2 regions of the Salipiger abyssi genome follow, and region 1 is predicted to be linked to the other one. Evidence: riboswitches for the same ligand, from Rfam matches in the RefSeq annotation. Region 1 holds a riboswitch; the other holds the start of a gene.

The links. Region 1 has a riboswitch for thiamine pyrophosphate ahead of Ga0080574_RS04395 (NUDIX hydrolase). Riboswitches for the same ligand answer to the same signal wherever they lie in the genome.
Region 2: it holds a riboswitch for thiamine pyrophosphate, as region 1 does, so the genes downstream of both, Ga0080574_RS08035 (thiamine ABC transporter substrate-binding protein) here and Ga0080574_RS04395 (NUDIX hydrolase) in region 1, are expected to answer to the same signal.

Annotation. Positions count from the first base shown of each region.
Region 1 is NZ_CP015093.1:176,069-185,747, reverse strand. It holds gene atpD (F0F1 ATP synthase subunit beta) at 1-1,006, opposite strand, end outside; gene Ga0080574_RS04430 (heavy metal translocating P-type ATPase) at 1,215-3,668, shown strand; gene Ga0080574_RS04425 (aminotransferase class I/II-fold pyridoxal phosphate-dependent enzyme) at 3,687-4,070, opposite strand; gene Ga0080574_RS04420 (sensor histidine kinase) at 4,190-5,530, opposite strand; gene Ga0080574_RS04415 (response regulator transcription factor) at 5,527-6,186, opposite strand; gene Ga0080574_RS04410 (PepSY domain-containing protein) at 6,188-6,484, opposite strand; gene Ga0080574_RS04405 (PepSY domain-containing protein) at 6,614-6,895, shown strand; gene thiD (bifunctional hydroxymethylpyrimidine kinase/phosphomethylpyrimidine kinase) at 7,012-7,827, opposite strand; gene Ga0080574_RS04395 (NUDIX hydrolase) at 7,824-8,273, opposite strand; TPP riboswitch at 8,307-8,441, opposite strand; gene Ga0080574_RS04390 (citrate synthase/methylcitrate synthase) at 8,527-9,648, opposite strand.
Region 2 is NZ_CP015093.1:902,844-912,522, forward strand. It holds gene petB (cytochrome b) at 1-404, shown strand, start outside; gene Ga0080574_RS08020 (cytochrome c1) at 425-1,213, shown strand; gene Ga0080574_RS08025 (thiamine ABC transporter ATP-binding protein) at 1,310-2,008, opposite strand; partial or broken gene Ga0080574_RS08030 (ABC transporter permease family protein) at 1,995-3,535, opposite strand; gene Ga0080574_RS08035 (thiamine ABC transporter substrate-binding protein) at 3,511-4,494, opposite strand; TPP riboswitch at 4,544-4,643, opposite strand; gene aroC (chorismate synthase) at 4,738-5,838, shown strand; gene Ga0080574_RS08045 (methyl-accepting chemotaxis protein) at 5,882-7,750, opposite strand; gene Ga0080574_RS08050 (vanadium-dependent haloperoxidase) at 8,024-9,679, shown strand, end outside.

The sequences.
Region 1 (9,679 bases):
CCGCCATGGCGCGGCTCAGCACCACGGTGCTGTCGACATGGGCGGCAATGGTGGTCACCGCCGGGTCGGTGAAATCGTCGGCGGGCACATAGACCGCCTCGATGGCGGTGATCGCGGCGCTGTCGGTGGCGGCGATGCGCTCCTGCAACTCGGCCACCTCGGTCGCCAGCGTCGGCTGATAGCCCACGCGGCTGGCCATGCGCCCGAGCAGCCCCGACACCTCCGAGCCCGCCTGGACGAAGCGGAACACATTGTCCATCAAGAGCAGCACGTTGCGGTGATCGGCATCGCGGAAATGCTCGGCGATCGCGAGCGCGGTCATCGGCACCCGCCAGCGCGCGCCGGGCGGCTCGTTCATCTGGCCATAGACCAGCACCGTGCGGTCGAGCACCCCGGCCTCGGTCATGTCCGAGAGCATCTCGTGCCCCTCGCGCGAGCGTTCGCCGACGCCGGAAAACACCGAGATCCCCTCGTAGCGCGCCACCATGGCGTGGATCAGCTCCATCACCAGCACGGTCTTGCCGACGCCTGCGCCGCCGAACATCGCCGCCTTGCCGCCCTGTGCCAGCGGCGCCAGCAGGTCGATCACCTTGATGCCGGTGGAAAAGATCTCCGACGTGCCGCTCTGCGCGCGCAGCGGCGGCGGGGCGGCGTGGATCGGGCGGCGCGGGGTGTCGTCGGGCAGGGGCGGGGCCTTGTCGCCGGTGCGCCCGGTGACGTCGAGCAGCCGGCCGAGCACGGCCTCGCCCACCGGCGTGGTGACCGGCCCGCCCAGATGCCGCGCCGGCGCGCCGCGCCGCAGGCCGGTGGTGTCCTGAAGCGCGATGCAGCGCAGGCTGCGCGCGTCGAGATGGGCCTGAACCTCGACCGTCAGCGCCGGCAGGCCGGGGCTTTGGATGGCGAGGGCATCGTTGATCGGGGGCAGCGCGCCGCTGTCGAAGGCGATGTCGATCACCGCCCCGCGAATCGCGACGACGCGCCCGTCCTGCTGCGTTTCCTGTGACAAACGTCACATTCTCCAAGCTGTTTCCGGCCCGACTATACGCCGATTTCCGGCAAGCGACAGGAGGCAGGTCAAATTCTTCCGGCACCTCACGCTTTTCGTGATGCGGCACCCGGATGCCAGAAAACCTTCGACCCCGCCCCTTGACCTTCCAGCGACTGGAGACCCCATCTCTTCGCTCTATCCTCTTCTCCGACGGAAAGGACATCCCATGGCCGAGGCGCAGGTAAATCATCACCAGACCGGCGACATCGTCCGCGATCCCGTTTGCGGGATGACGGTCGATCCCGGCGCGGGCAAGCCGCAGGCCGAGCATGACGGCCACACCTATCATTTCTGCTCCGAAGGGTGCCGGGACAAGTTCCTTGCGGACCCGGAGGCCTATCAGACGGCCAGGGATCCGGTCTGCGGCATGAGCGTCGACCGCTCCTCGGCCGAGCACATGATCAAGCACGCGGGCGAGCGGGTCTATTTCTGCTCGGCGCGCTGTCAGGAAAAGTTCGAGGCCGATCCCGAGGCCTATCTCGGTGATGCGCCGGCGCCGGAAAAGATGCCCGAGGGCACGCAATACACCTGCCCGATGCATCCCGAGATCGTGCGCGACGCGCCCGGGGACTGCCCGAAATGCGGCATGGCGCTGGAGCCGGTGACGCCGTCCTCCGAGAGCGGGCCGAACCCGGAATACATTGATTTCAAACGCCGGCTGTGGATCGCCGCGCCGCTGGCGCTGGCCGTCTTCATTCTGGAGATGGGCAGCCATATCGGTATCCCCTTCGCCGAATGGATGGGCCACACCGCCTTTGGCTGGCTGCAATTCGCGCTGGCCACGCCGGTGGTCTGGATCTGCCGGGTGTTCTTCAAGCGCGGCTGGTCCTCCATCGTGAACCGCTCGCCCAATATGTGGACGCTGATCGCGCTCGGCACCGGCGCGGCCTATCTGTTTTCCATCGTGTCGCTGCTGGCGCCGGGGCTGCTGCCGGCGCAGATGCAGGACGGCATGGGCATGACCCCGGTCTATTTCGAGGCGACGGCGGTGATCCTGGTGCTGGTGCTGATCGGGCAGGTCATGGAGCTGGCCGCGCGCGAGCGCACCGGCGACGCGATCCGCGCGCTGATGGATCTGGCGCCCAAGACCGCGCGGCGGGTGACGGGGGACAGCGAGGAGGACGTGCCGCTCGACGATCTCGCGGCGGGCGACATCCTGCGGGTGCGCCCGGGCGAGAGCGTGCCGGTGGATGGCGTGGTGACCGAGGGGCGCTCCTCGGTCGACGAGAGCATGATCACCGGCGAGCCGGTGCCGGTCGAGAAGGTCGCGGGCGAAGAGGTCACCGGCGGCACCCTGAACAAGACCGGCAGCTTCCTGATGGAGGCGCGCAATGTGGGCGACGACACCACCCTGAGCCGCATCGTGCAGATGGTCGCCAGCGCGCAGCGCTCGCGCGCGCCGATCCAGGGGCTGGCCGACCGGGTGGCCGAGTTCTTCGTGCCCGCCGTGGTCGGCGTGGCGCTGCTGGCCTTCATCGTCTGGTGGATCTTCGGCCCGGCGCCGGCGCTCTCCTATGCCTTTGTGGCGGCGGTATCGGTGCTGATCATCGCCTGTCCCTGCGCGCTGGGGCTGGCGACGCCGATGTCGATCATGGTGGCGACCGGGCGCGGCGCGAATGCCGGCGTGCTGATCCGCGACGCCGAGGCGCTGGAGCGGTTCGCCAAGGTCGATGCGCTGATCGTCGACAAGACCGGCACGCTGACCGAGGGCAAGCCCGCGCTCACCGATGTCGAGCCTGAGGGCATCGAGGAGGCGGAGCTGCTGTCGCTGGTTGCGGCGCTGGAACGCGGCTCCGAGCATCCGCTGGCCGAGGCCATCGTGACTGGCGCCGAGGAGCGCGGTGCCGAAAAGCGCGACAGCGAGGATTTCGAGGCGGTGACCGGCCAGGGCGTCACCGGCACGGTGGGCGGGCGCAGGGTGGCGCTCGGCAATGCTGCGCTGATGGCGGATCTGGGCATCGAGCCCGGCGCTCTGGCGGAGCGGGCGGAGGCGCTTCAGGGCGAGGGCAAGACCGCGATGTTCGTCGCGGTGGAGGGTGAGGCCGCCGGGCTGATCGCCGTGGCCGACCGCATCAAGGAGAGCACCCCCGGCGCGATCCGCGCGCTGCACGATCTCGGCCTGCGCATCGTCATGGCCACTGGCGACGCCGAGGCCACGGCGCGGGCGGTGGCGGGCGAGCTCGGCATCGACGAGGTGCATGCCGGCGTCTCGCCCGAGGACAAGGGCGCGCTGGTGCGCAAGCTGAAGGGCGAGGGCCTGTCGGTCGCCATGGCGGGCGACGGGGTCAACGACGCGCCGGCGCTGGCCGGGGCGGATGTGGGCATCGCCATGGGCACCGGCGCCGATGTGGCGGTGGAAAGCGCCGGGCTGACGCTGGTCAAGGGCGACCTGACCGGCATCGTGCGCGCCCGCAAGCTGGCGGTGGCCACCATGCGCAATATCCGTCAGAACCTGTTCTTCGCCTTCGTCTACAACACTGCCGGCGTGCCGGTGGCGGCGGGCATTCTCTACCCGTTCGTCGGGGCGCTGCTCTCGCCCATCGTGGCGGCGGCGGCGATGAGCCTGTCCTCGGTTTCGGTCATCGGCAACGCGCTGCGGCTGCGCGCGACGAAGCTCTGAGTTCGGGGCGCCTCACAATCACCGATGCCGGTCAAGGATCCCGCTCAGGGCCTCGGTGACGGCATCGGTGTCTTCGGGTGTGCCGATGGCGACGCGAAGGGCGTCGCGCGCGCCCGTGGTAAAGGCGATCACATAGATGCCGGCCTCGCGCAGCGGCTCTGTGAGATCGCCGCGGCCTTCCGGCGAAAGGAGCGCCAGGAAATTCGCCGCGCCGGGCAGTGGCCTGAAGCCGAGCGGTGACAGCGCCGCCGCCATCCGGTCGCGCTCGCGCAGCAGAAAGCGCACCAGTTCTTCCGAGCGGCCTTTTCCCGAGGGCGGCCACCCCGCCTGCGAGCGCCATGTTCGAGAGGCTGAAGTTGGAGCGCAGCTTGCGGATCGCCCGCGCGATGTCCGCCGATCCAGATTTTCTTCTTATTGGCGGCAAGCGGCGCTTTTCAATCGCAGGCCGATCTCTTCGCCTATCCTGAGTGGCGGCGACAGCATGGGTGTGGGCGCCCGGGCCGGTCAGATCGACCCGAGGCTCAGCCTTCGCGGATCCTCGCGCGTGGCAGGATAAGCGTGGCGGTGAGGCCCGGAGCCGCATCGGAGAGGGAGAGTGCGCCACCCGACGCGGCAGCGATATCCGAAGCGATGGAGAGGCCGAGGCCCGTCCCGGATTCGTCCGCCCGCGCGTGACGGCGCAGCAGCGCCTCGCGCCGGGCGGCCGGAATGCCCGGGCCGTCATCGGTCACGCTCAGAAACAACCGATCGCCCTCGGGCCTCGCTGAAAGGGTCACGCCGCCGCGCGCATGGCGGGCGGCGTTTTCGGTGATCGCGCCGAGCGCTTCGGCCAGATCGGCCTCGTGCAGCGCCACGGCAAGGCCGGGGGGAATGGTCTGACGCCAGTCGAGCCGCGCACCGTCGGGGGTGCGGCGCAGCACGGCGATCAGGCGCTCGGCCACCTGTGCGGGATCGGCGCGGGCGTCGGCGGTGCGGGCGGCTGTGCGGGCGCGCGCCAGCTCGCGGTCCACGGTGCGGCGCATGGCGCGGGCGGTGTCGTCGATCGCCTCGGCCTGCGAAATGGCGCCGGAGCCGCGCAGACGGTCGGCTTCGCCCATCAGCGCCTGTAGCGGCGTCTTCAGCCCGTGGGCGAGGTCTGCGGCGCGGGCGCGGGCGCGTTCGGTCTCGGCCTCGCGGGCGGTCAGCAGCGCGTCGATCTCGGTGGCGACGGGACGTACCTCCCGCGGCCAGTCCGCGCCCATGCGGTCGGTTGTGCCTGCGCGCAGGGCCGCGACCCGGGCGCCGAGCCCGCTCAGCGGACGCAGCCCCACCCAGAGCTGCGCCCAGCCCGCCGCCGTCAGTGCCAGCGCCAGCACGCCCAGCGACGGGAGCAGATCGGCGAGGAAGGCGCGGCGCGCGGCGTCGAGCTCGGCGTCATCCATCGCCACCGCCGCGCGGGCGGAGCCTCTGCCCAGCCGCTCGGGCAGGGTGACGGAGCGCTCCAGCACCAGCAGCCGCTGCTCGCCGGGGCCGGGCAGGCGATGCACATGCACGCCACCGTCGCCCACCGTGTCGGGCGGCAGATCCAGCGCCGCATCCCAGAGCGAGCGCGACCGTTCGACGCCCCAGGGCCCTTCGATCTGCCAGTAGAGCCCGGCATAGGGCTGCGCGAACCGTGGATCGGCGGGCGGCCGGACAAGCGCAACCCCCTCGGGCCGCATCTCAAGACCGGCCAGAACCTGATCGAGCTGCACGCCCATTTCGGCCAGGGCGCGGCGCTCCACATGGGCCCCGAACAGGGCCGACAATCCCAGCGCCGTCAGCCCCAGCGCCAGCAGGATCGCCACGGCGCCCGCGACTGCGAGCCTGAGGCGCAGGCTCATGTCTGCTCCAGATAATAGCCAAAGCCGCGCCGGGTGCCGATCACGCCCGGACCGAGCTTGCGGCGCAGCCGCGCCACCACGGCCTCCAGCGCGTTCGCCTCGCGGGCGTCGTCGTCGCCATAGAGATGTTCGAGCAGCTCCACCGGCGGCACCGGGCGGTCGCGATGCTGCATGAGATAGGCCAGCAGCCGGTATTCCAGCGCCGAGACCTTCACCGGGACTTCGTGCACGGCGACCTCCATGCGGTTGGTGTCGAGGCTGAGCGCACCGGTTTCCTGCAAGGCGGTCGCATGGCCGCCCGCGCGGCGGACAAGTGCGCGGGCGCGGGCGACCAGCTCCTCCATCCGGAAGGGTTTCGGCAGGTAATCGTCGGCGCCGGCCTCGATGCCCTCGACCCGTTCCTGCCATGTGCCGCGCGCGGTGAGCACAAGCACCGGCATGGTGCGACCGTTCGCCCGCCAGCGCTTGAGCACCGACAGCCCGTCGATCTCCGGCAGTCCGAGATCAAGCACCACCAGGTCGTAATCCTCGGTATCGCCGAGGAACCACGCCTCTTCGCCATCGCCGGCAAGCTCGACGCGGAACCCGGCGGCGGAGAGGGCCGCGTTCAGATTCGCGGCGATGCGGGGATCGTCCTCGACCGCAAGCGCGCGCATGTCAGTCGTCCTCCTCGCGCTCGATTTCCAGAACCGTACCGGTGGCGGCGTCGATCTTCATCTCGTAGAGCCGTCCCCCGGGCGTGATGAGCTCCAGCTCATAGCGCCAGAGACCGTCATCGCGGTCCAGCTCCACCTCGATCACACGGCCGGGGCGTGCCGCCTCCGCCGCCGTCAGGATCTGCGACAGGGGCAGGATCTCTCCCGCCTCAAGCGCGCGGCGGGCGCGATCGTGATCGTCGCGATCCGCCAGGGCGGGCAGGGCGAGGCAACAGAGGAGGAGCGCGAGGCGTGTCATGGCGACAGTGTCTACCGCGGCGAAGCTGACGGCAAGCTGACAGCGGAGGTCAGGGGGCTGTCAGGCGAGTCGGTGCAGAACTCCGTCATCGGCGGCCATGCAGGCCGCTTTGGACAAGGAGACAAACACATGAAACGCAACATTCTTTTCACCGCTTCTCTGGCTGCCGCCGTCGGGCTCTTTGCGCTTGGCGCTCAGGCGCAGGATCCGGGTGCGGCCCAGACCGGCGCTCAGGCACGGATGAGCATCGCCGAAATCTCCACGATGCTGGAGGAGCAGGGCTATACCGTACACGAGATCGAACTGGAGCGTGGGCGCTACGACGTGGAGATGACCGACGCGCGCGGCATGCGGGTGGAGGCCTATCTCAACCCGGTGACCGGCGAGGTGCTGCCGTATCACGATGACTGATCACGTGTGAGGCCGGGAAGACAGCGCTGCGGGTCGGGGCCATCCTGACCCGCAGCGGGCATTTGCGGGTGGCGCGAATATGTCTCTGCGTCTCGCCGCAAGGCCGTCCCAGCGGGTCAGGCCACCTCTGCGGCCCAGAGCGCGTGGAAGTGATGCACCGGCCCGTGGCCGCCGCCCACATCGAGCGCCTCGCTCCCGGCAAGGGCCGCATGCAGATAGGCCTTGGCCCGGCCGACCGCCCCGGCCACCCCGTAGCGGGGCAGCAGCGCGGCAATGGCGGAGGAGAGCGTGCAGCCGGTGCCGTGATCGTTGCTGGTGTGCAGGCGCGGGGCCGAGAAGGTCTCGACAGACCCGGCCGGTCCCGCCAGCAGGTCGGCGCTCGTGGCGCTGCCCTCCAGATGCCCGCCCTTCAGCAGCACCCAGTCTGATCCCAGAGCGAGAAGCTCGGGCAGGGCGGCCTGCATGGTTTCGGCGCTCCAGCCGTGCTGACGGTCGAGCAGAACGGCGGCTTCCGGCAGGTTCGGCGTGACGATTGTGGCCAGCGGCACCAGCAGGTCGCGCACCGCATCGACCGCCTCGGGGGCGAGCAGCGCATGGCCGCTCTTGGCCACCATCACCGGGTCGAGCACGATATTGCGCACCTGGTGGTGGCGCAGCCGGTCGGCGATGGCCTCGGCAATCGCGGCATTGGCGATCATGCCGATCTTGACCGCGTCGATGCGCACGTCCTCCAGCACGGCGTCGATCTGTTCGGCGACGAATTCCGGCTCAAGCGCGACAAAGGACCGGACGCCGCGCGTGTTCTGCGCGACAACGGCGGTGATGGCCGAGCAGGCATAGGCGCCGAGCGCCGAGAAGGCCTTGATATCGGCCTGGATCCCGGCGCCGCCCGAGGGATCTGTGCCCGCGATGCTGAGAACGTTGGGAATCATGCCGGCATCTCCCGCATCAGCGCGGCGGCCTGAGCCGCGACCTCGGCGACATCGCGGCTCAGGGGCAGATCGCCATCGGCGAGTGTCTCCGCCTCGACCCAGCGCGCTTCGAGCGCGTCGTCGCCGGCGATGGGGGTGCCTGCGGTCCAGCGGCAGAGCATCGCGACCAGGATGAAATGCCGGCGCAGGCTGCCTGCCTCGTCGCGGTCGAAGACGTCCACCGCCGTGAAGACGCGAAGCGCCTCGGCGCTGACGCCGGTCTCTTCCTTCAGCTCGCGCAAGGCCGCCTGTTGCAGGGATTCGCCGCTCTCGATCTTGCCGCCGGGAAAGCCCCAGAGGCCGGCATCGGGCGGGTTGGCGCGGCGCACAAGCAGGATGTCCGGGCCGCGCAGGACAACCGCGAGAATCGCGGGAATGGGGCGGTCGTGTATCGGGTGGGATGGCATTGCGGCCTCTGTTGCTGAGGCCGGCAAGGGCAAGAAAGCACTGCGGTCCTGTCCCTTCGCCGGCATGATCCGGATCAGGTTCAAAGGGTCACTGCGCTGCCCGTGGCCGTCGCGGCCGCCGTGCCATCAGACTCTCAGCCCCTTGTCGGGACCCCCCTAGGGTGCCGCCACCCTATCAAGATGCGCGGCGGTTTCAACGCGTCTCTGCCGCGGGACCGCCCCTCAGCCGCCCCGCGCCCACCGCCGCCGGGGCCTATCCAGCCGCGCTTGCATGCCCCGGCATCGGGCCGACATAGCGCGATTGCGGACGGATCAGCCGCCCCTGCGCCTCCTGCTCCAGCACATGGGCGGTCCAGCCGGCCATGCGTCCGACGGCAAAGACATTGGTGAAGCTGTCGCGCGGAAAGCCAAGGGCTTCGAGCACCAGCGCGGTGTAGAACTCTACATTGGTCTCCGGCGGGCGCAGCGGTTTCTTTTCGGCGAGCTGTGCCAGCGCTTCGGCTTCCACCTGCTCGGCAAAGGCGATGCGGGTGCCGTCGGCGCGCAAACTTCCGACAACGCCTTTCAGCACATCGGCGCGCGGATCGCGCACGCGGTAGATCCGGTGGCCGAAGCCCATCAGCCGCGCGCCGCGCGCCAGCGCCGCAGTGATCCACGGACGGATATCGGCCTCGGATCCGATCGCATCCAGCATGTCCAGAACCGGGCCTGGCGCGCCGCCATGCAGCGGCCCCTTCAGGGCACAGAGCCCGCCGACCACCGAAGAGATTAGCCCCGCCCGCGTCGAGGCGATCACGCGCGCGGTGAAGGTCGAGGCGTTCAGCCCATGATCGGCAACGGTTACCAGATAGGTGTCGAGCGCGCGCACATGCGCCGCGCCGGGAAGATCGCCGCGCAGCATGCGCAGGAAATCGGCGGCATGGCCAAGCGTTGCGTCCGGCGCAACCGGCGCCTGACCGGCCCGGCGACGGGCGATTGCGGCGGCGAAGACCGGTGCCGCTGCCACCGCGAGGATATGATGCGGCATGCGTTCGGCATCGGCCAGCGACGACAGCAGCAGCCGCAACGCCTCGACCGGAGACAGGTCGTCGGTCGCGGGCAGGAGCGCCTCGGCCTTCGCGAAAAGCCGGCAGCGCGCGGTGCCGAGCGCATGGCGAATCTCGGCCTCCGTCATCTCTGCCGGGGTGAGACCCTGCCACAGCAGGGCAAGAACCGCCTCGAAACTCCAGTCGGCGAGGGCATGCAGATCGTAGCCGCGCAGAACCAGCCGTCCGACGGCCCCGTCGACGAGGCAAAGGCCGGTCTCGGCGGCAATGACATCGTCAAGCCCTGGGGCGGCTTGGGCGGGCGAGAGGGATTTCACATGATCGGTCATCTTGGTCCTCCTGATTGACAGGCGGCAAGAT
Region 2 (9,679 bases), 730 kb from region 1:
TGGTGCAGATCGCATCGTTCCTCACGGGCGGCATCGTCGACGCCAAGTTCTTCGGCGTGCTGGCCATGTTCGGCGCCATCATCGCCATGGCCCTGGCGCCCTGGCTCGACACTTCCTCGGTGCGCTCGGGCAAGTACCGCCCGCAGTTCAAGTGGTGGTTCTGGCTGCTGGTGATCGACTTCATCGCGCTGATGTGGCTCGGCGCCATGCCGGCCGAAGAGCCCTATGCCAGCTTCTCGCTGATCGGGGCGGCCTACTGGTTCGGCTATTTCTTCGTGATCCTGCCGCTGCTGGGCGTGTTCGAAAAGCCGCTGCCGCAGCCCGCGACCATCGAGGAAGACTTCGACGCCCATTACGGCAAGTCCTCGGAAACCGGCGCCACCTCGGCGACCCCGGCCGAGTGACAGAGAAAGGACAAATGAAAATGTTCAAGAAACTTGCCCTTTCGACCGCGATGGCCCTCGGCCTGGCCACCGGCGGCGCCTATGCCGCCGGCGAGGGTGGCCATGTGGAGGATTTCAGCTTCTCCTTCGAGGGGCCCTTCGGCACCTATGACCAGGCGCAGCTGCAACGCGGGCTCCAGATCTACACCGAGGTCTGCTCGGCCTGCCACGGCATGAAATTCGTCCCGCTGCGCACGCTGGGGGATGAGGGCGGCCCGCACCTCCCCGAGGATCAGGTCCGCGCCTATGCCGAGCAGAATTTCGAGGTCTTCGATGAAGAGCTCGACGATTTCCGCCCGGCCCGTCCGACCGACCATTTCCCGGCGAACACCTCGATGGGCGCGCCCGACCTGTCGCTGATGGCCAAGGCGCGCGCGGGCTTTCACGGCCCCTACGGCACCGGCCTGAGCCAGCTCTTCAACGGCATGGGCGGCGCGGAATACATCGCCTCGATCCTCACCGGCTATACCGGCGAGGAGAAAGAAGAGGCCGGCACGCTGTTCTACGAGAACCACGCCTTCTCCACCGGCTGGATCTCGATGGCGCCGCCGCTGATGGGCGAGGACGTGGAATATGCCGACGGCCACCCGAACTCGCTGGAGCACGAGGCGCAGGACGTCGCCGCCTTCCTGATGTGGGCAGCCGAGCCGAAGATGATGGCGCGCAAGCATGCGGGCTTTGTCGGAGTGATCTTCCTCACCGTGCTCTCGGTGCTGCTCTACCTCACCAACAAGCGCATCTGGCGCCCGGTCAAGCACAAGGAAAGCTGACCCGGCCCCTGCCGCGAAACGAAAAGCCCCGCCAATCGGCGGGGCTTTTTGCTTAGGGGCGAAGAAAGCCCGCAAGGGCTTGATGAGCGCGCCCGCCTAACCACCCAGATAGGCCCGCAGCGCCTCCGGCGGATCGGCAAAGAGCACCCCCGTCTCCACCGGCGCCTGCGCCACCCCCTCCGACACCAGCACCACCTCCTCGGCAAAGCGCCGCGCGTCCTGCGGATCGTGCGTCACCAGCAGCACAAGCGCGCCCAGCTCCTCGGCCACCTCGCGCAAGAGTTCCAGCATCTCGGTCTTGAGCGCCGGCCCCAGCGCCGCAAAGGGCTCGTCCAGCGCCAGCACCGGGCGCCGCTGCAACAGCACCCGCGCCAGCGCCGCGCGGCTCTGCTGCCCACCCGAAAGCGCCCCGGGCCGGCGCCCGCCAAGCCCCTCCAGCCCGACCCGCGCCAGCACCGCCTCGACCGCCGCCCTGTCCGACGCCCGCAGCCGCCCGCCATCCGGGCGCAGCGCCAGCCCGAGATTGCGCAGCAGGTCGAGATGCGGAAAGAGGTTGTTCTCCTGAAACAGCATCGCCACCGGGCGCCGGTCGGGCGGCACATCGGTGATGTCCCGCCCCTGCCAGAGCACCCTTCCCCGCCCCGGCCTGCGGAACCCGGCGATGAGGTCGAGCAGCGTGGATTTGCCCGCACCAGACGGCCCGATCACCGCCACGCGCTGTCCCGGCGCCAGCGCCAGATCCGCGGAGAGCGCAAAGGCGCCCTGGCCAAACCCCACATCCTCAAGTCTCAGCATGGATCCGCCCTCCCCGGTCGAACAGCCAGAACGCGCCAAAGCTCAGGCACAGCAGGAGCAATGCAGCCCCCGCCGCCGCCTCCATCTGGTAAGACCCCATCAGCCGGTAGACCTGCAAGGGCAGCGTCGCCCGGTCGGGATCGGCAAAGAGCGCGATCACCCCCAGATCGCCGATCGACAGCGCCGCCGTCAGCCCGGCGGCAAAGCCCAGCGGCCGGCGCAGGCGCGGCAGCAGCACCAGCCGCAGCCAGGCCAGCGGCGTCAGCCCCAAAGCCTGCGCCAGCCGCCGATAATCGGCGCGCACCGCCTCGGCCTCGGGGCGCAGGATGCGCAGCGCGAAGGGCAGCGAGACCAGCGCATTGATCAGCGTCGTCACCGGCAGCGCCAGCACGAACGGGTTCACATAGGGGCGCAGGATCAGGAACAGCCCGGTACCCAGCACCAGCGGCGACAGCGCGATCCCCGCCAGCCCCACCAGTTCGCCGCCCCGCGTCGAGAGCGGCAGCGCCCAGAGCAGGCAGAGCGCCGTCGAGGCCAGTGCCACGCTCACCGAATGCCCCGCCGCCTCCCAGGTGCCCGGCCCGAGCAGCGCCAGACCGCCAAGCCCGCGCAGCACCACCATCATGAGCGGCGCCAGCAGAAATAGCGCCGCCAGTCCGATCCAGAGCATATCCGTGATCCGCGCCGCCAGCCCCTGCCCGTCCCAGCGCGGCAGCGCCCGGTCGAGCCCGGCGCCAAACCCCGCGCCAGCGCCCAGCCACAGCGCCACCAGCCCCGCCGTCAGCGCCAGCCCGAGCTGGATCACCGAAAGCAGCGCCGCGCGGCCCAGATCGAACTCGAAACGCACCGCCTGATAGATCGCCAGCTCCACCGTCGTGGCGCGCGGCCCCCGCCCAGCGTCAGCGCCACCGCAAAGCTCGACAGGCAGATGACAAAGATCACCGCAAAGGCCCCCGGCGCGATGCGCAGCAGCATCGGCGCCTCCAGCACCCGGAACAGCGCCCAGGGCCGCAGCCCCAGCGACGCGGCAAGGCGGAAGCGCTCGGCGGGGATCGCCAGCCATCCCTGAAGCAATAGCCGCACCGCCAGCGGCAGGTTGAAGAACACATGCGCCAGCACGACGCCATGGATGCCGTAGATCGTCATGCCGGGCAGGCCGAGCACGCGCAGCGCCGCATTCACCAGCCCGTTCTGCCCGAAGACCGCAATGAGCCCCAGCACCGCCACGATCACCGGCAGGATGAAAGGCGCCCCCATCAGCGCCACCAGCACCCCGCGCCCGGGAAAGCGCCGCCGCGCCAGCGCGCGCGCCACCGGCACCGCCAGCGCCACGCTCAGCCCCGCCGAAAGCAGCGCCTGCACCAGCGTAAAGCGCAGCGCCTGGACCTCGCCGGGGCCAAGCGCGCCCCAGCCGCCGGCGCGGACCAGCACCGCCGCGACAGGGCCCAGGGTGAGCCCCGCCACCGCCAGTGCGGCAAGCAGCGCGGAGAAACGCCCCACGCTCAGCGCGACAGCGCCCGGCGCCAGGCCTCGATGGCCGGCTCACGCAGCGCGGCGGCCTCGTCCTCGGAATAGAACAGCACCTTTTCCGGCAGCTCCAGCTCCCGGAACCCCTCGGGCCATTTTTCGCGTGGCAGCGCCGCCGGGATCGACCAGTTGCCGGTCGCGATCATCTCCTGAAATGGCTCGCTCAGCAGGAAGGCCATGAACTGATCCGCCAGTTCCGGCTGATCGGTGCCCGCCACCTTGGCGGCCAGCTCGACCATGAAATAATGCCCCTCGGGGAAGATCGCCGCCTTCTTGGTGCGGTCCTCCTCGGCGATGATGTGATAGGCGGGCGAGGTGGTGTAGCTCATCACCATATCCGCTTCGCCATCGGTGAAGAGCCCATAGCTCTCCGACCAACCCTTGGTCACCGTCAGGATCTTGGGCGCGAGCTTTTCCCAGGCCGCTTCGGCCCCGTCGCCATAGACCGCCTGCACCCAGAGCACCGTCGCCAGCCCCGAGATCGAGCTGCGCGGATCCTGAATGACGATCTTGAGATCGTCCGGCGCGTCGAGCAGCGCCTCGAAGCTTGCGGGCGGCTCGGCCAGCCGCTCGGTGTTGTAGACAAAGGCGGTGTGGCCGTAATTATAGGGCAGGAAAATCTCGTCCGTCCACTCGATGGGCAGGGTCAGCGGCGCGAGATCCACATTATGCGGCGCAAAGAGCCCGCTTTCGCGCGCTTTCTTGGTCACATCGGTGTTGAGGCCGAAAACGATATCGGCCTCGGTGCGGTCGCCTTCCAGCAGCAGCCGGGGCAGCAGATCGCCGGGCTTGAATTGCAGATCGCAGTCGCATTCCGCCTCGAACATCGCTTCGATCTTCGGGCCGGGGCCCCATTCCGAGGCGACGTAATCGCCCGCATAAACGGTCAGGACGGGGGTCTCCGCCAGCGCGGCGCCGGCCGTGAACAGTCCCGCTGCAAATATCGTGGTGGCCTTCATGGCATCCTCCAGACTTGCGGCGAGAGGGCAAGACTGGGCAGATCGCTCGGTGCGGTGCCGTCACCTTCCCTCCGCCGGTGTTAACCGGGTCAGGTTCAACGGGTTCGCATCGTGCATCTCAGCCCTGCCGGGCACCCCGAGGTGGGGCGAGTCGTAGCGGGCGCGCAGGCCTCTGGCAAGGCGAAATCCCTTGAGACGCCGCCCGCCCTGCCCTAGGAGAAACCCGGACAAGGAGACCCGCGCATGAGCATGAACACTTTCGGCCATTTGTTCCGCGTCACCACCTGGGGCGAAAGCCACGGCCCCGCGCTCGGGGCCACGGTCGACGGCTGCCCGCCGGGCGTGCCGGTGGACGAGGCGACGCTTCAGAGCTGGCTCGACAAGCGCAAGCCGGGGCAGAACAAGTTCACCACGCAGCGGCGCGAGCCCGACGCGGTGCGAATCCTGTCGGGTGTGTTCGAGGGCCAGACCACCGGCACGCCGGTGCAGCTGATGATCGAGAACACCGACCAGCGGTCGAAGGATTACGGCGAGATTGCCGAGAAATTCCGCCCCGGCCATGCGGATATCACCTATTGGCAGAAATACGGCATCCGTGATTATCGCGGCGGCGGGCGCTCCTCGGCGCGGGAGACGGCGGCGCGGGTCGCCGCCGGTGGGCTGGCGCGGGCGGCGCTGGCGGAGCTGGCGCCGGGGATCGAGATCACCGGCTACATGGTGCAGATGGGGCCGCACGGCATCGACCGCGCGCGGGTGGATCTGGCGGAGGTTGGGCGCAACCCGTTCTGGTGCCCCGATGCCGAGGCTGCGGAGAGCTGGGCGGATTATCTCGACGGGCTGCGCAAATCCGGCGACAGCGTCGGCGCGGTGATCGAGGTGACGGCGCGCGGCGTGCCCGCAGGCCTTGGCGCGCCGATCTATGGCAAGCTCGACACCGATCTGGCGGCGGCGGCGATGTCGATCAACGCGGTCAAGGCGGTGGAGATCGGCGAGGGCATGGCGGCGGCGGCGCTGCGCGGCTCGGAGAATGCCGACGAGATCCGCATGGGTCCGGACGGGCCGGTCTACAGCTCGAACCATGCCGGCGGCATTCTCGGCGGGATCTCCACCGGGCAGGAGATCGTGTTGCGCTTCGCGGTCAAGCCGACCTCCTCGATTCTGACGCCCCGGCATACGATCACCAAAACCGGAGAAGACACCGAGATCGTCACCAAGGGACGCCACGACCCCTGTGTCGGTATCCGCGCGGTGCCGGTCGGCGAGGCGATGGTGGCCTGCGTGCTGCTCGACCACCTGCTGCTGCATCGCGGGCAGACCGGCGGCAATCGCGGCGTGATCGGCTAAGGCCTCAGTGTCCCGCGCGGAGAGCGGTGCGCCACAAACCCGGTCAGAAATCCTCCCAGAGTGTGGTATTCTCACCCACGGCCCGTTTCATCGGCGCCGGCTCGGGCGCGGGCGCCACGGCCAGCTCCTCGATGGGTGCGGAGACCGGTGTGACCTCGTCCAGCTCGGCGCCATCGGCGGACATGAAACGATTGAGCTGGGCGGTCAGCCGGTCGGCCTCGCTGCTGAGCTGCTGACTGGCAGAGCTTGTCTCGCCCACCATGGCGGCGTTCTGCTGAGTGACCTTGTCGAGTTCGGCCACACCGACATTGATCTCCTGCAAGCCGGCGGCCTGCTCCTTGGCGGCAGAGGCGATCTCGGCCACCATGTCGGAGACCTCGGTAACATGGCGCACGATGTCCGACAGCGTTTCGCCGGTCTGCTCCACGAGCTGGCCGCCATCCTTGACCTGCTGCGAGCTGTTGGAGACCAGCGCCTTGATCTCGCGCGCCGATTCCGAGGCCCGCTGCGCCAGCGAGCGCACCTCCGAAGCGACCACCGAGAAGCCCTTGCCGCTTTCGCCGGCCCGCGCCGCCTCGACCCCGGCATTGAGCGCCAGAAGGTTGGTCTGAAAGGCGATGTCGTCGATCACGCCGATGATCTGGGTGATCTGATCCGACGACGCGGCAATGGAGCTCATCGCCGCCAGCGCCCGGTCCATCACCGCGCCGCCCTCTTCGGCACGGCGCCGGCCGTCGCCCACGCGCTTGTCGGCTTCGTCCGCCCGCGCTGCGGCGGCCTGGACACTGCCCGACATCTGTTCGAGCGCGGCGGCGGATTCCTCCAGCGTCGCTGCCTGCACTTCGGAGCGCCGCGACATTTCCGTCGACATATTGGACAGCTCCTGCGAGTTGCGCTGCACCATCTGGGCGGAGTCGCGCAGCGAGGAGATCAGATCGCCGATCTGCTCTGACAGGTCGTTGAAATCCTGGCAGATTTCCTCATAGCTTGCGCCCAGCTCATGCCATTCGGAAGGATCGAGCCGTTCGTCCACGCGGCCCTGTGCCAGTGCGCCCATGGCGCTTCCCAGCGCCTCGAACAGCGCGATTCGACGGTCGTTGGCGATGCGTTCCTTGCCCTCCGCCTGTTCGGCGCGCAGGAGCTTCGCACTCAGATCCTGGAGGCTCTGAGAGATGATCCCAGCCTCGTCGCCGTATTCCGTCCCGGGAATCTCACTCTCGTAATCGGCACTTGCGATACGCTGCACAACCTGGGCCACTGTCTGGAACGGACGCGACAGAACACGCCCGAAGACCAGCACCAACCCAAAAGAGATGGCCGTCACCACACCAAGCGACACGGTAAGCATCGTCATGCTATCCGTTACCGAGGTTTCCGCGATGGCTTCGATCTTCACCGTCTCGCTGCGCAGGCTTTCCTGCATGATGTCGATACGCCCGATTTGCGCATTCAATTGCTCGTAGAGAGCGGAAAGCGCGATGTGCATCTGGAACGGCGTCACGCTATCCGCCTCTGGCAGCGCCCGCGTGTCGTCTTTCACCAGATCGACGAAGGCAGAAATATCCTGCAACTCCTCGTGAAACTCGGGCCGGTAGGCCCGGGGGCTTTCGGTTTCGATAAAGAGCTGCGCCCGCTCGGCGACATCGCGGGTCACCTCATCGAGATTGCCCAGCAAACTGTCGCGCGCGTCTTTGTCACCGTCGCCGATGCGCAGCAGATCGACCCTCGCCTGCTCCAGATCCTCCCGGATCATTGAGATCAGCTGGTTCTGCTTGAACATGTCGAAAGCATAACGAACATCGCGCGCCAGCCCGTTCTGTACGTTCCAGGACAACACGCCGCTGACCAGCAGCAATGAGACGAACACCATTCCCAGGGCCAGAACCTGAATCCTGATCGAAAACCTTCGCATTTCTGACACGCGCTCCTAATTTCCCCGGGAAGCTGCCCGGCTCGCTGGATCGCTATCAGAGAGATGTAAACAAACTCTTCGAACCGGACGACGACCGCCGCCGTCTCAGCCCGCAAACGCCATAGCGCCAAGAGCCCCCAGCCGGTGCGGCGGCTTCATGTCTGCACGCCGCGACGACAAGGGGATTGACAATCTATAGGCGAGTCGCGGATGATTTTTTCGCCGACTTATTTCCGGCGCCAAGACGTTTTTTGTCACAAAAGGAATTGAAGCATGACCCAGGATCGCGCCGAAAGCGCGTTGCGTATTCGTATCGAAGCCGCAAAGCAGGCCCACAACCATACGCATCCCCGACACAAGGCCAATGGCGACGAAGAGCGCTACTCTGCCGCCAATTACGCCATGAGCTTTACCAAGGGGCTCGATCACGACCCAAATCTCGGGGTGGTCGCCAAAAAGCACCATTTCGAAGCCTTCCGCGACGCGATCGACGAAGGCCGGATCGAGCGCTTTACCGCACGGGTTCCGGTGCCGCTCGCGCCGGAGGCTTGCAAGCGCCGGCAATGGGAAGCTCCCACGGCAGGCACCGCCTTCGATCTTCAGGGCCCCGATGCCCAGGCCGTGACCATGCCGCCGGCACCGGCGCTGTGCAGCGACGAGCTCGCCTTCGAGATGGCCGAGGTCTATGAACTGGCGCTGCTGCGCGACGTGCCGCTGCTGAGTTTCGACCAGGATGGCGGACCCGGTTCGGCGGCGCTGAACGCGGCGATCTCACGGCTGAACGGGCTCGGCTATGCCCAGTCGGGCTTTCCGGGCCGGCCACGCAAGACCGACAGCGCCGGCGCCCTGACCCGGCAGACCGCGTTTCGCGGCTCCAGCCCCGGTGTCGAGACCGGCCCCTACCTGTCGCAATTCATGTGGATCGGCAATGACGACCCGGCCAGCATCCATTCGGTCGCCGACGGCTATGTCAGATACGGCGCCCAGTTCATCGACCAGCGCGTCTTTTACCCCGAAGACGGCAAAGACTACATGCAGCTCTGGGAGGACTGGCTGACCGTACAGCAAGGCGTCGATGTGAACGAATGCGGGCAATGCAGCGAGGGTCAGTCTTTTACCGGCCAGCAGCGCTTTATCTGCACGCCGCGCGATTTGGCCACCTATGTGCATTTCGACGCGCTCTATCAGGCCTATCTGAATGCCTGCGTGATCCTGCTGGGCATGAAGACACCGTTCGACGCGGGCATCGCCAAGCTCTCGGGCATGCGCGACATGTACGATCTGCATGCGCCGGGCACTCGGCTCAACACCGGCGGTTTCGCGCTTTACGGCGGGCCGCATATCCTCACGCTGGTGACCGAGGTAGCGACCCGCGCGCTCAAGGCCGTGCGCTATCAGAAGTTCAACACCCATCTGCGGCTGCGTCCCGAGGCGCTGGCCGCGCGCATCGAAAAGGCGGAGGATCTGGACAAGGCCTTTCCGGTGCTCTGCGGCGCCTTCGGAAAGACCAGCAAGCAGCTCGCCGACACCGTCAAGGCGGTGCGCGATTTCAACCAGGCGCGCGCCGGCGATGCGACGGCACTGCTGCCGATGGCCTTTGCCGAGGGCTCGCCCATGCACCCGTCTTACGGCGCGGGACATGCCACGGTCGCCGGCGCCTGCGTGACCATCCTCAAGGCGTTCTTCGACACCGGCACCGTGCTCGGGATCAGCGATGAGGACGATTGCACCAGGGGCAAACCCGGCTTCTACCACAAGATCAGCGAGCCGCTCTATTTCATGCCGGTTGAAAAGGGTGAAAAGCTCGACACCCGCAGGCCGGAATGCCCGCTGACGCTGGAGGGTGAGCTGAACAAGCTGGCGGCAAATATCTCGATCGGGCGCAACATGGCCGGGGTGCACTATTTCTCGGATTACTACGACAGCCTG